3 regions of the Rheinheimera sp. MM224 genome follow, and region 2 is predicted to be linked to each of the others. Evidence: predicted binding sites of a transcription regulator. Region 2 holds the regulator's gene; each other region holds the start of a gene.
What was found. Region 2 encodes FNR, which switches genes on or off when oxygen is low (the NO sensors DNR and NnrR bind a similar motif). Its sites were predicted from a motif close to TTGATNTANATCAA; they were not measured.
Positions count from the first base shown of each region.

Region 1: the regulator FNR is predicted to act here: its motif matches at 2,481-2,494, upstream of hemN (oxygen-independent coproporphyrinogen III oxidase).
Region 3: the regulator FNR is predicted to act here: its motif matches at 2,546-2,559, upstream of OM978_RS16730 (OmpW/AlkL family protein).

Region 1 covers NZ_OX352320.1:3,843,129-3,847,366, forward strand. The annotation lists gene OM978_RS18080 (diguanylate cyclase domain-containing protein) at 1-391, opposite strand, end outside; gene OM978_RS18085 (nucleoside deaminase) at 451-891, opposite strand; gene hemN (oxygen-independent coproporphyrinogen III oxidase) at 1,055-2,416, opposite strand; gene OM978_RS18095 (efflux RND transporter periplasmic adaptor subunit) at 2,633-3,796, shown strand; gene OM978_RS18100 (efflux RND transporter permease subunit) at 3,815-4,238, shown strand, end outside.
Region 2 covers NZ_OX352320.1:2,274,406-2,278,643, forward strand. The annotation lists gene ttcA (tRNA 2-thiocytidine(32) synthetase TtcA) at 1-142, opposite strand, end outside; gene uspE (universal stress protein UspE) at 404-1,336, opposite strand; gene fnr (fumarate/nitrate reduction transcriptional regulator Fnr) at 1,455-2,171, opposite strand; gene OM978_RS10725 (sulfite exporter TauE/SafE family protein) at 2,202-2,888, opposite strand; gene ccoS (cbb3-type cytochrome oxidase assembly protein CcoS) at 2,885-3,073, opposite strand; gene OM978_RS10735 (heavy metal translocating P-type ATPase) at 3,070-4,238, opposite strand, start outside.
Region 3 covers NZ_OX352320.1:3,531,848-3,536,085, forward strand. The annotation lists gene OM978_RS16720 (UDP-2,3-diacylglucosamine diphosphatase) at 1-672, shown strand, start outside; gene OM978_RS16725 (lysophospholipid acyltransferase family protein) at 773-2,479, shown strand; gene OM978_RS16730 (OmpW/AlkL family protein) at 2,670-3,371, shown strand; gene OM978_RS16735 (PilZ domain-containing protein) at 3,433-4,095, opposite strand.

The DNA.
Region 1 (4,238 bases), 1.6 Mb from region 2:
TACCGCAGGATCCCACACCATAAGCTGCAGCCAAACCCTCAATAGCTGCGTTGTATTCATCCGGCAAATGAGGAGCTGAAGCTACATGTAAAAGCCCCTGTTCATCCAGTAACAACACAGTGCAGCTGGCCGACGGGTCCATTTGTTCAGCGCCTTCAACCAGGGCATCCAACACCTGTAACAACGGAGCTTGTTCAACAATCATCGAGAGGATCCGGCTGCGATTTTGCTGCATCAACGCTGAGCGCTGACCTGTATTTACAATAGCTTTGAGTTTACGATTCACCCGAAATATAAAAATAACAAAGGCCAAAGTAGCAGGAATAATAAAAAAGCGCTGCCGCGGCCAACAACAACCAGCCTGAGCTACTGTTATCCCATGCTGAGGCATCAACAGATGCCGGGACACAGACCAACAATCCATGTAGCAGAACGAGCCATAACTTCACGTTATTCCCCTATATCTTCATTCCATAATTCTGGTTTAGTGGCGATAAAATCCTGCATCAGTTGCACACATTCAGCATTGTCCTGAACAATAAGTTCAACGCCGCGGCTTTTGACATAACCTTCAGGCCCCTGAAAAGTACGGTTTTCACCTACGACTACTTTAGGAATACCATAAAGCAACACAGTGCCGCTGCACATATCACAAGGGGATAAGGTGGAATACAACACGGCTCGTTGGTAGTCTTTTGCTGTTAAACGACCGGCGTTTTCCAGACAATCCATTTCCGCATGCAACACACAACTGCCCTTTTGTACCCGCTGATTGTGGCCGCGGCCTACAATTTCACCATCGATCACCAGCACTGAACCTATAGGAATGCCGCCTTCGGCTAAACTTTTTTTGGCTTGTTCTATCGCGGCTAGCATAAAAGGGTCAGTCATTTACTTCATCCTGTAGATCACTTGAAATAAGCCACAGCTTTTTAAAGCTTGTGGCTATGTTTCAGTAGTTTAGTGAGAAAAACAGAAAAAGAAGCACAGTTCTGTAAATTAAATTGCCTACGGTTCAGGCGTTGTCAAAAATAGGGAAGGCTTTGATGTTGGATCAAACCACTTTGGAATAACTCAAGCTATTGGCCTGATGCAGGTAACGGTCAAAACTGGCACAAACTAAACGCACCAGTAACCGACCCAGTGGCGTCACCTGAATAACAATGTCAGAACATAAAACTAAGCCATCGGCTATCAGCGGGTCCAACTTAGGTAAGGCATCGGCAAAATAACTCCAGAAATCCTCTATAGCAAAGCGCTGACAAAAGTCAGGGATATCCAGTTTAAAATGGCAAATCAGTTGGCTGATTAAGGCTGCGCGGATTTTATCGTCCTGACTTAAACTAAAACCCCGTTCCAACGGCAATTGTCCGGCACTAAGCTGCTTCTGATAATCTTGCAGTTCTTTTTGATTTTGCCAAATCACGCCATTGACCTGGCTAATAGAAGACACCCCCAAGCCAATCAAAGCATCCTGGCCTGCTGTGGTGTAGCCCTGAAAGTTACGCTGCAATTTACCTTGTTGCTGCGCTATGGCTAAAGAGTCTGTGGCTTTGGCGAAATGATCCATACCAATACACTGGTAACCAGCTTCACTGAAATGCTTGATAGCAAGCTGCAACAAGGCCAGTTTATCTTCAGCCTGTGGCAGGCTTTGGGTTGGAATTTTGCGCTGGGCGGCAAAACGGGTGGGCATATGGGCATAACTGAATAACGACACTCTGTCCGGATCCAGCTGTAATACGCTTTGCAGCGTCTGTAAAAATCGTTCTGGTTGTTGGTAAGGTAAGCCATAGACCAAATCCAGATTAATAGAGCTAAAACCTAAACGCCTGGCTTCCAGCACCAAAGCCTGGACCAGATCTTCGCTTTGCACTCTATTGATGGCTATTTGCACTTGCTCATCAAAGTCCTGCACACCAAAACTAACCCGGCTAAAACCCAATTGGCGCAAATGAGCCAGCTTTTCCAGACTGCAGCTGCGTGGGTCGATTTCTATCGAAAGTTCAGCATCGGCTTTAAACACAAAATGTTGTCTGAGCAACTGCATAAGTTTGGATAACTGATCTTCAGTCAAAAAAGTGGGAGTGCCACCACCTAAATGCAGCTGTGAAATGGTTTTATCACAAAGTAACGGCTGATACAGCGCCATTTCCCTGGATAGACTTTGCAGATACAAATCAGCTTTTTCACTGTGGCGGGTCACTATTTTGTTGCAGCCGCAGTAATAACACAGCTGCTGGCAAAACGGGATATGCAGGTACAAACACAGCTCTGAAGCTGAATTGGCCAACGCCGCCTGGACAGCTGATGCAGGAAAGTCTGGCAATAAGGATAAAGCCGTTGGGTAAGACGTATAACGGGGACCATTCACCGAATATTTCTGTATTAAATCAGCTGACCATAACACCTGCATTGAACTTTTCTCTGTTGTCCCGTCAAAGGTGGCACCAGTTTAAAACATCGGCTTTTGCGCTGTTTTGATCTGAAACAAAGTCAGCGACTGCCCCTTTGTAGTTCCGATAAATAGTTCAGATAACGACCAAAGCCCATAAAACGGCGACAAATTAAGCTGGAAAAAACCAGTCAATTAACTTAGAATGAACGTTCACTCTAAATGGAGATTCTAAACATGCAGCGTTCCCGCATCGTATTTTTTGCCCTTTCAGCCCTGGCGGGCTCTGTTGCTTTGGCCGGTTGTGGCCAGGCTCAACAAGCCTCTGCACCAGCGGCTCAGGCTATGCCTGTTGGCGTAGTTACTCTGAAAAGTCAGGCCATTACCCTGACCAAAGAATTACCAGGCCGCGTTGCTGCCTCACAAATTGCTGAAATCCGCCCTCAGGTCGACGGCATAGTGCTGCAACGTTTATTTACCGAAGGCGGTGAAGTAAAAGCAGGTCAGGCTTTGTATCAAATCGACCCTGCCAGTTTTGACGCGCAGCTTTCAAGCGCTAAAGCCGCGGTAGCCCGGGCTCAGGCCAGCATCGCCAGCAGCAAATCAAAAGCCAGTCGTTATACCGAATTGTTGAAAATTAAAGCTGTCAGTCAGCAGGAATTTGATGAAGCTGACGCCAGCTATAAACAAGCTCAGGCCGATTTACTGACAGCTCAGGCTCAGCTGAAAACAGCTCAGATTAATTTAAATTACAGCAAGGTATTGTCTCCTATCAGCGGCCAGATCAGTAAGTCCGCTGTGACGGCAGGTGCTTTAGTCAGCGCCAATCAAACAACAGCTTTAGCGACTGTGACTCAGCTTGATCCTATTTATGTCGACCTGACTCAGTCAAGCAACGAGTTACTGCAACTGAAAAAAGCGCTGGCATCCGGTGCTTTAGGTTCTGATGCTGCCATTCAGACCGTCGTTGAACTGAAAATGGAAGATGGCTCTGTTTATCCACATAAAGGCACGCTGCAGTTTTCTGAAGTGACAGTGGATCCGGGTACTGGTTCTGTCACCTTAAGGGCACAGTTTCCTAACCCTGAAAAGTTACTGCTGCCAGGTATGTATGTGCGCGCTGAAGTGGTTGAAGGTGTAAAAGCCAACGCTATTCTGGCGCCACAACGTGGTATCAGCCGTAATAGCAAAGGTGAAGCCACCGCTATGGTCATTGGTAAAGAAGGCAAAGTAGAAGCCCGTATTTTACAAGCCGACCGCACTATAGGTTCAGATTGGCTGGTCAGCAGCGGCTTAAATGCCGGTGATCAACTGATTATTGAAGGCTTGCAAAAAATACGTCCTGGTGCGCCAGTTCAGGCGGTTCCAACCGATGCAGCTGCTCAAGCCAAGTCACAGTAAAGCCAACGGAGAATCCTGATGTCACGATTTTTTATCGACAGGCCGATTTTTGCCTGGGTGTTGGCCATAGTGGTGATGCTGGCTGGTATATTAGCCATCAACACTTTGCCAATCGCACAATATCCATCGATAGCACCACCTGCTATCAGCGTCAGCGCCAGCTATCCTGGAGCTTCAGCCCGTACTCTTGAAGATACGGTTACCCAGGTTATAGAACAGAAAATGAAAGGTCTGGATGGCCTGATGTATATGTCATCCACTTCTGAATCCAATGGTTCTGTGACTTTAACCTTAACCTTCAGCGCCGATACCAACCCGGATATAGCTCAGGTTCAGGTGCAGAATAAACTGGCTCTGGCCACTCCGCTGTTACCGCAGGAAGTGCAACGTCAGGGTGTGTCTGTGGCTAAATCAGCGCGTAACTTCCTGTTAGTGGCCGGCT
Region 2 (4,238 bases):
TGCCGCCGGACAAACACACCATCACCTTGTCGCCTTCTTCAATCATATTAAAGTCGGCAATAGCCTGACCTACGCCACGGCGCAGGCGTTTGTGTAATTTGTTCAGGTTATATTGTGCTTTGGCTTCTGCTGCATGTGACATAAAACAACGACCCTACGGAAAAATGGCGCGTAGTATAACCAACTACGCGCCACCTTTATATACCCGTCGCACTTGAAGCTGCAGCTTTGTTGACTGCGCGCTCTCGCCCCAGTCACCTATTCGATAGGTCAGCTTTGCTCTCTGGCGAGCATCCGCCTCATTCCATAGACACATAGGACTACTATGCTCCTGGGGTCTCATGCACTTGTCTCCTCCCTGCAACTCCAATTACTTGCGTATAGCTATGGAGCTGGTGGGAATTTAATGTTTTGCCAGTGGGCAAACAAAACCTGCAGGTTTTACCGCCAAAACATCACAGTCAAGTCTGTCTATCACATGCTCTGCTGTATTGCCGATAATAGCGGCTGATAAACCAGTGCGCCCTATAGTGCCTATCACCACCATTTCGGCGTCCAGTTGTTGGGCTAATTTGGGGATCACATCTTCTGGCATGCCTTCGAGTACATGAGTCTGAGCCGAAGGTAGTTCAAATTCCAACGCCAGCTTTTGCACGGCCTCCAGATGGTGAGTTTTCATCGTCTGGTTGTATTCCTGCGGATTAAATTCAGGAATTTCAATGGCAATATTCACAGGCGTACCCGGGAAGGCATTAACCAGCTGCACTTTGCCATTCAGCAGCGCTGCCAATTGTTTGGATTGCTGAATAATACGCTGGTTCAGCGAACTGTGATGTGTTTGCTCACTGCCAGCATTGACCGCAGCTACTATATTGCCATGTTCAGGCCATTCATGATCTTTGACCAGTAATACAGGGCAAGGGCATTTGCGCAAAATATGCCAGTCGGTTGGGGTGAATATCATGGATTTGAGCACATCGTGATCGTGTGTGCCTTTGATCACCAGACTGTATTCTTTTTCCAGCACAGCCTGCACTATGGCTTCAAAAGGCCTGTTATGCCAAACCACCTGAATATCAATGTTCAGACCTTGCTCCCTGTAGTCTGCAATCAGTTCGCTGATCCAGAGTTCACGGTCGTTAATCACAGCCTGGCGCATAGACTCACGCTCTTCGCCGGATAACATGGTGGTCATCTCGTAAGAAAAGTCGTAAATAGACAAAAAAGCCGTCAGTTGACAGTTTTGCAGTTTGGCCAGTTCAACAGCCCGGGTCAGGGCTTTTTGTTCAGCCACTGAAGGGTCTAGTACTACCAGTACTTTAGGATATAAGGTCATATCATGCTCCTGCTAAGCTAAGGCTTACCCTGTAAGTGTAGCCAAGGTAGCGAAGGTAGGCTGATAAGTCCTTGTGCTGGATCAACAAAACCCTTGTTACTGTGGGTCTGTTGATCTGTCAGCGAGCTATAGCGGAACCACCAGCCAGTTTACTTAACGCATCCGGATCGCTGATACAAATCAGCTTGCCATCCACGTGTATTAAGTCGTCCTTATGGAATCGACCTAATAAACGGCTAATAGTTTCAACCGTCAGGCCTAAATAGTTACCTATTTCACCCCTGGTCATACTTAAACGGAATTCTTTTTTGGAAAAACCACGATTTGCGAAACGTTGTGCCAGATTAGTTAAAAAGGCTGCCAGCTTTGCTTCAGCGTTTTTACGGTTCAATAACAACAACATTTGTTGATCGCCGCTGATATCCTGACTCATCAGGCGCATCATCTGCTGACGCAGTTTTGGCAGTTCTCCCATCAGCTGATCCATCTGATTGTAGGGAATTTCACAAACCATAGCGGTTTCCAGTGCCTGAGCAAAACTTGGGTGTTGTTGCTCACCTATGGCGTCAAAACCTATCACGTCACCAGGTAAATGAAAGCCGGTAATTTGTTCTTCACCGGATTCAGTTAAGGTGAAAGTTTTAAAAGAACCGCTACGCACCGCATACAAAGAGTGCAGGGCTGTACCAGCTTCTATCAAAAAGTCGCCTTTGTGCAGAGGTTTTTTGCGTTCGATAATATCGTCCAACGTGTCCAGTTCGGCATTATTTAATGTAAAAGGCAGGCAAAGCTGACTAAAACCGCAATGTTGGCAACTTAAATTTGAACCGGACATAAGGTATTCCTTTTTGACGACTTCCCCAGCTTAGAAAAGTCGCGGCGCTAATGCAATAGCTATAGTGTAAAGTGCATACAAGGCCAGTAATAGAGCCGCACTGGCTCTGACCCAATGTTTATTTTTAAATCGACTCAGGCTACGGGCAAAACTGCCGACCGCCAGCATAGCAGGTAAGGTACCAAGGCCAAAAGCACACATCAGTAGTGCACCTTGCAAGGCACTGCCGCTGGCCAGACTCCAGCCTAAACTGCTGTACACCAGACCACAAGGTAAAAACCCCCAACATAGACCATAAGCTAAGGCTTTTGGGCTGCTATCCAGAGGCAACAACGCTTTGGAGAATGGTTGTATTCTGCGCCATAAAGCCGATCCCTGTTTTTCAAGAAAGGTTAACGCAAACCACAAACGAGCGACGTAAAAGGCCATCAGTAACAGCATCAAACCCGCCAGTAACTTCAGCCAGAATAAACTGATGCCAAGTTTTACCAGCACTGCTGCACCAAAAGCCCCGGTCAATGCTCCCAACAGGCTATAGGTTGTTAAACGACCCAGGCTGAGCATCAGCTGAAGTCTGAGTTGCTGTAACAGATTTAATTGAGGCATAGAAAGTTGCAACGCACTGGCTATACCGCCGCACATCACCAGGCAGTGACTACTGCCTAAAAAACCTATGCTCAGGGCAGCAAGTAGGTTAAGCGTAAGTTCTGGACTCATTGTGGAGGTTGTTTATCCGGATCCGCTTCAGGTTTTACGGCTTTGTTGTTTTCTTCAAACAAGATGCTCATGCCTTCCTTGTTTAAATCATCAAACTGGCGGCTGCGCACTGCCCAGAAAAAGATGCCCAGCCCAATACAGACAAAAAGTATGGCGATGGGGATCAGCACATAAATAATACTCATGCTTTAAGTAACCTCAGGGAATTAGACACCACTAAAATAGAACTGAACGACATTCCGATGACTGCAATATAAGGCGACACAAACCCCATCACGGCGAGTGGAATAATCACCAGATTATAACCTACTGCCCACCACAGATTTTGTTTTACGATACGTTGCGCCAGTAAAGCACCTTCAATCAGTTCTTGTACTAAATTCAAATCATTATGCAGTAATACCACATCGGCCTGGTTTTTGGATAAATCAGTGCCTGAATCCAGTGCGACAGACACATGGGCGGCATGAAAACAAGGACTGTCATTAATGCCATCACCTAACATCAGTACCTTATCGCCTTTTGCCACGGCCTGGCGAATATGTTCAACTTTTTGCTCTGGACTACAACCTTTAAAGACCTGATCAAACTGCAATTGCTGCTGTACTTCTTCCACTTGAGCAGAAGAATCGCCTGTTAGCATCGACACACCCAAGCCGCGTTGTTTTAACGCTTTAACAAGAGCTGGAACTTCAGGACGTAAAGCGTCTGACAGTTTGACGGAGAACACCAGTTGATTATTGATACTGCAACAGACGGCGGCATCAGTTTCAGCTTGTACGCCACAAAATGCAGCGCTGCCGACTTTTACATCAGCGCTTGTTCCATCATGTAGTACCCAGCGTGCTGATAAGCCAGAACCTACATGCACCTGCACCTGTTCAACTTTGAGCTGGTGTTTGAAGTCAGTGGTCAGATAACCCGAAAAGGCTTTGGCTATAGGATGCTCAGAATAAGTTTCAATGCGGGCAATAAGCGCTAACAGAGTAGCTTCGCTATACGCTGTGCCATGCAACTGAGTGTGCTGAATACTAAAACGGCCCTGCGTCAGACTACCGGTTTTGTCCAGAAAAATGGAATTGAGTTGTGGCAATATTTCCAGCACTTGCTGATTCTTGATCAAAATACCTTTGCGGTTCAAACGGGCTAAAGCACAGGTAATGGCAGTAGGTGTAGCCAAGGTTAAAGCGCAAGGGCAGGTGGCTACTAAGACAGATAAAGTCACCCAAAAAGCTCGGTCTTGATCCAGCCAGAAATACCAGAGTAAAAAAGTAGCAAAAGCGATAATCAACAAGCGCTGGATAAAGAAGCGTGCCAGTTTAGTGGTTTTTTCTACAATCTGCGGTTTCT
Region 3 (4,238 bases), 1.3 Mb from region 2:
TTGTGGGCCATGCAAAAACAAGTGTGTTGGAGCCCGGAGCAAAACGCCGTGATCCAAAGCCTGCTGGCCAAAGCCGATCAGGGCACTGAAGTCATTTATATTCCGGGCAACCATGATGAAGAATTCCGCCACTGGGCAGGTCGCCAGTTTGGCACCATCAAATTACAATTACGCGGCTGCCATACTACGGCTTTAGGGAAAAAGCTGCTGTTATTGCACGGCGATGAGTTTGACAAAGAAGTGAACTTTGGTCGTTTTCACGCCTGGCTGGGTGACAATCTGTATGACTTCTTACTGTTTTTAAATCGCTGGAGCAATCGTATTCGCCGTGCTTTAGGTGGACGTTATTTCAGTTTGGCTGCCTTTATCAAAAGCAAAGTACCAGGTGCTCAGCAGGCGATTGCCCGCTACCGTGACGCAGCTGTGGCGAAAGCCAAACGTTCAGGTTTTGATGGTGTGGTCTGTGGCCATATTCATCATCCGGAAATCAGCCTGCAGGATGGTATTATTTACTGCAACGTCGGCGACTGGATTGATAACTGCACAGCCTTGATAGAGCAGCAGGATGGCTCATTAACGCTGTATCACTGGACAGAACAAAGCCATACGCTGGCTGCCATGCCGATGGCCGTGCTTAGCGAGGAACAACCTGCTCAGAGCAAAGTCGCCTGAGCAGGCTAAAATTTCCACAAAAAGCCATAAATCTGACGCATTTTTGTCATGTTAACCCCCTACTCTCTGCATAGACAGTGGCTCTTACAGAGGTATCGCTATGATCAGTGTTGACCAAATGATGCAAACGCATCTGCCAAAACTCGAACAAAAACCCTGGTTAGCCAAACCGGTCAAAGGCGCCTTACGCCATCTGCTACACGAACAGGAATTTATCGCCTTCGCCAAACGTTATCCGCATTTGCAGGGTATTGAATTTGTAGAACAAGTGCTGGATTACTTTAACTTCGCCTACGCAGTACGTGACAACGAAGTGGAGCGTATTCCAAGTACTGGCCGTGTCGTGATTATCGCCAACCACCCTATCGGATCTTTAGATGGTTTAGCTTTGATTAAACTGGTGCGGGATATACGTCCTGATGTCAAAGTGATCGCCAATCAGCTATTAATGGCCGTTGAACCTCTGCATTCTCTGTTGTTGCCTGTAAATAACATGAGTGGTGGTACTGAACGCAGTCGTATCGATCGTATCAGTGATCACTTAGCAGCCGAAGGTGCGCTGATTCTATTTCCAGCCGGTGAAGTATCACGCTTAAAACCCAATGGTATTCGTGATGGCAAATGGCATGGCGGTTTTTTACGTTTTGCGATGAATGCCAAAGCCCCTATTTTGCCTATTTATATAGACGGCCGTAACTCTGCGATGTTTTATGGCGCTTCGATGATTTACAAGCCACTGGCTACTATGTTGCTGGTGCAAGAGATGTTTAATCAGAAGCATAAAAACATCGCTATGCGAATTGGTGAACAAATTCCTTATGACAGCTTTGCTCATCTGCAATTAGAAACTCAGGCCAAAGTAAAACTATTTAAAAAACACTTGTATCGTCTGGCCAAAGACAAATCGCCGCTGTTTAAGACTCAAACTGCGATAGCGCATCCTGAAGACCGTATTTTGCTGAAAAAAGCAGTTGAAGCCTGCCCTCTGTTGGGTGAAACCAGCGATGGCAAACAAATTTATTTATATCAGTATCAGCAAAGCTCGCCTGTACTGCGCGAAATTGGCCGTTTACGTGAAATTGCCTTTCGGGCCGTAGGTGAAGGCAGCGGTCAGCGCCGTGATATCGATCAGTACGACAGCTACTACGAGCAACTGATTTTATGGGATAAAGACGATTTAGAAATAGTCGGAGCTTACCGTTTTGCTAACACAGCTAAAGTAATGGCGGAGAAAGGCCTTGCAGGCTTGTATACGGCATCTTTATTCCAGTTTAACCCTGCGATGACGCCCTATTTAGATCAGGGTCTTGAGCTGGGTCGCAGCTTTGTGCAACCCCGTTACTGGGGCAAACGTAGTCTGGATTATTTGTGGTACGGCATAGGGGCTTACTTAAAACAAAATCCGGATATCCGTTATTTATTTGGTGGTGTCAGCTTATCTAATAGCTACCCTAAAGCCGCACGGGATCTGATGGTGTATTTTTACAGCCTGTATTTCCGTTGCCCTGAACAAAGTGCTGTGCCAAATATTCCTTACGAATTGCCTATGGATACCTTAAGTCAGCTACAGCAACATTTTACCGGGGATAGCTACAGTCAGGACTTTGTCCAGTTAAAGCATTTATTGGCCAATATGGGCGTCAGCATCCCTACTTTGTATAAACAATACAGTGAACTGACCGAACCTGGTGGTGTGCGCTTTCTGGCTTTTGGTGTGGATCCTGATTTTGCTGACTGTGTAGATGGTTTAGTACTGGTGGATATGACCATGCTGAAAGAAAATAAAAAAGCCCGCTATATTTCCTGACATCTTATGAAGAGCAACCTGAATAGCTGTATTCCGGTTGCTTTTATTCCTTTCCCCTTCCATTTTTTGTTTTATATCAATAAAAACCTTAAAGAGACTAAGGGTTTATAGCAACTATTGATCTGGGGCAAAGTTTAACCACAGCAGAAGCGCAGAATGACGCCAGTTTCTCAAGCTAAGGATCATTCTGATGAAAACAAGTTACAAAACAATCGCTTCTTTATTGTTAGCCGCCTCTGCCGCTCCGGCTCTGGCTAACTGGTCAGTGAATGTTGGCGCCATTACTGTGGCACCTCAAGAGTCCAGCGGTCATTTGAATGTGGTCGAGACTGTGGCTGGCTTACCAGCAAATTCCACTGAAGTGGCGGTGGACAACAATACCCAATTGGGCATTACCATTGACTATCAACTGAATAAAAACTGGACCCTGGAGTTGATTGCTGCCACCCCATTTAAACATGATATGCAGGTCAAAGGTTCAGCCATTGATGGCTTAGCACTGGGCAGCAGTAAACAATTACCTCCCACCTTATTAGCCCAGTATCATTTTGATTTAGGTGACAGCAGATTCGACCCCTTTATCGGTTTAGGTCTGAATTACACTAACTTCTTTCAGGAAAAAGTCTCTGGCGAATTAGTCAGTACCTTGCAAGCACTGAATGTGGCAGATGCAGATGACAAAGTAGAACTGAAGTTAAAAGATTCATGGGGACTGGCTATGCAGGCAGGTGTTAATGTGAAACTGGCAGACAGCTGGGGTGTACATCTGATGCTAAGTAAAATGGATATAGATACCACTGGTCGTGTGCTGGTGAACAATAACACCATTCAGTCAGTCGATGTCAGTATCGATCCTTATGTATGGATGATTGGTGCCCGTTATTCGTTTTAATAGCCAATGCTTTAAAAGCGTCCTTCTGACTCAACGAATTGTCGGGTCAGAAGGGCTTTTCTCAGGAAGCAACCGCCAACTTATCCAGGTACAGCTGTGGCAGGTTAAACTGAATACCAATAGAGAGCCCACGTTCCTCTAGTCTGGAGTTACGTACTTCACCTTGAATTTGTTGATCAATACCTACTTTTTCACATTGGATATGCAGAACTATAGGCGCCAGATTGACCTTGCTGCCCTGATGAGAAGGGTCAAACAAAAAACGGCAACCACCGCTGGATACATCAATCACGTGGCCACGAAAACTGCGGGCACTTTGCACAACTTCCAGATTGAGCCGCACCGAAGCTGGGATAAAAATACTGTTACGTCTTTCGTTACGTAAAGCACGACGTTGTATCGCGGAAGGAAAGCTGATTACAGCCAATTTATCAGGAAAACGGATCAACTGCAGCAATTCAGATTTAAAAGCAAAACATTCGCCGACCGAATTTTCGACTAAAAACCGACAGACCACAGCCAAACCGTTAATAAAAAAGCGATCCGGCAGAGTGTCGTCTTCTACTCTGAACAATACATATTTACCAGCTTTGTAGCCAACCAGTTCGCAGCTACAGCGGCTTTTGCGTTGATCCAATAACTCAAGGTCAAAGCGCTGACCAATTTTAACATGGGACAGCCATTCTTTATTGTCAGGTTGTTCGGAGCTAACTACAACTTCCATACCTTATCCTTCAGGCCTCACCGACTTCATGTCGGACATCTCACTCAAACAGGTGAATAAACAGAGATGGAGCTAGTTTGTAAAAAAACCGAAGAAGGATCAAGGATAAAACGAAAATATCTGCAAATATAGTAAATTCACAC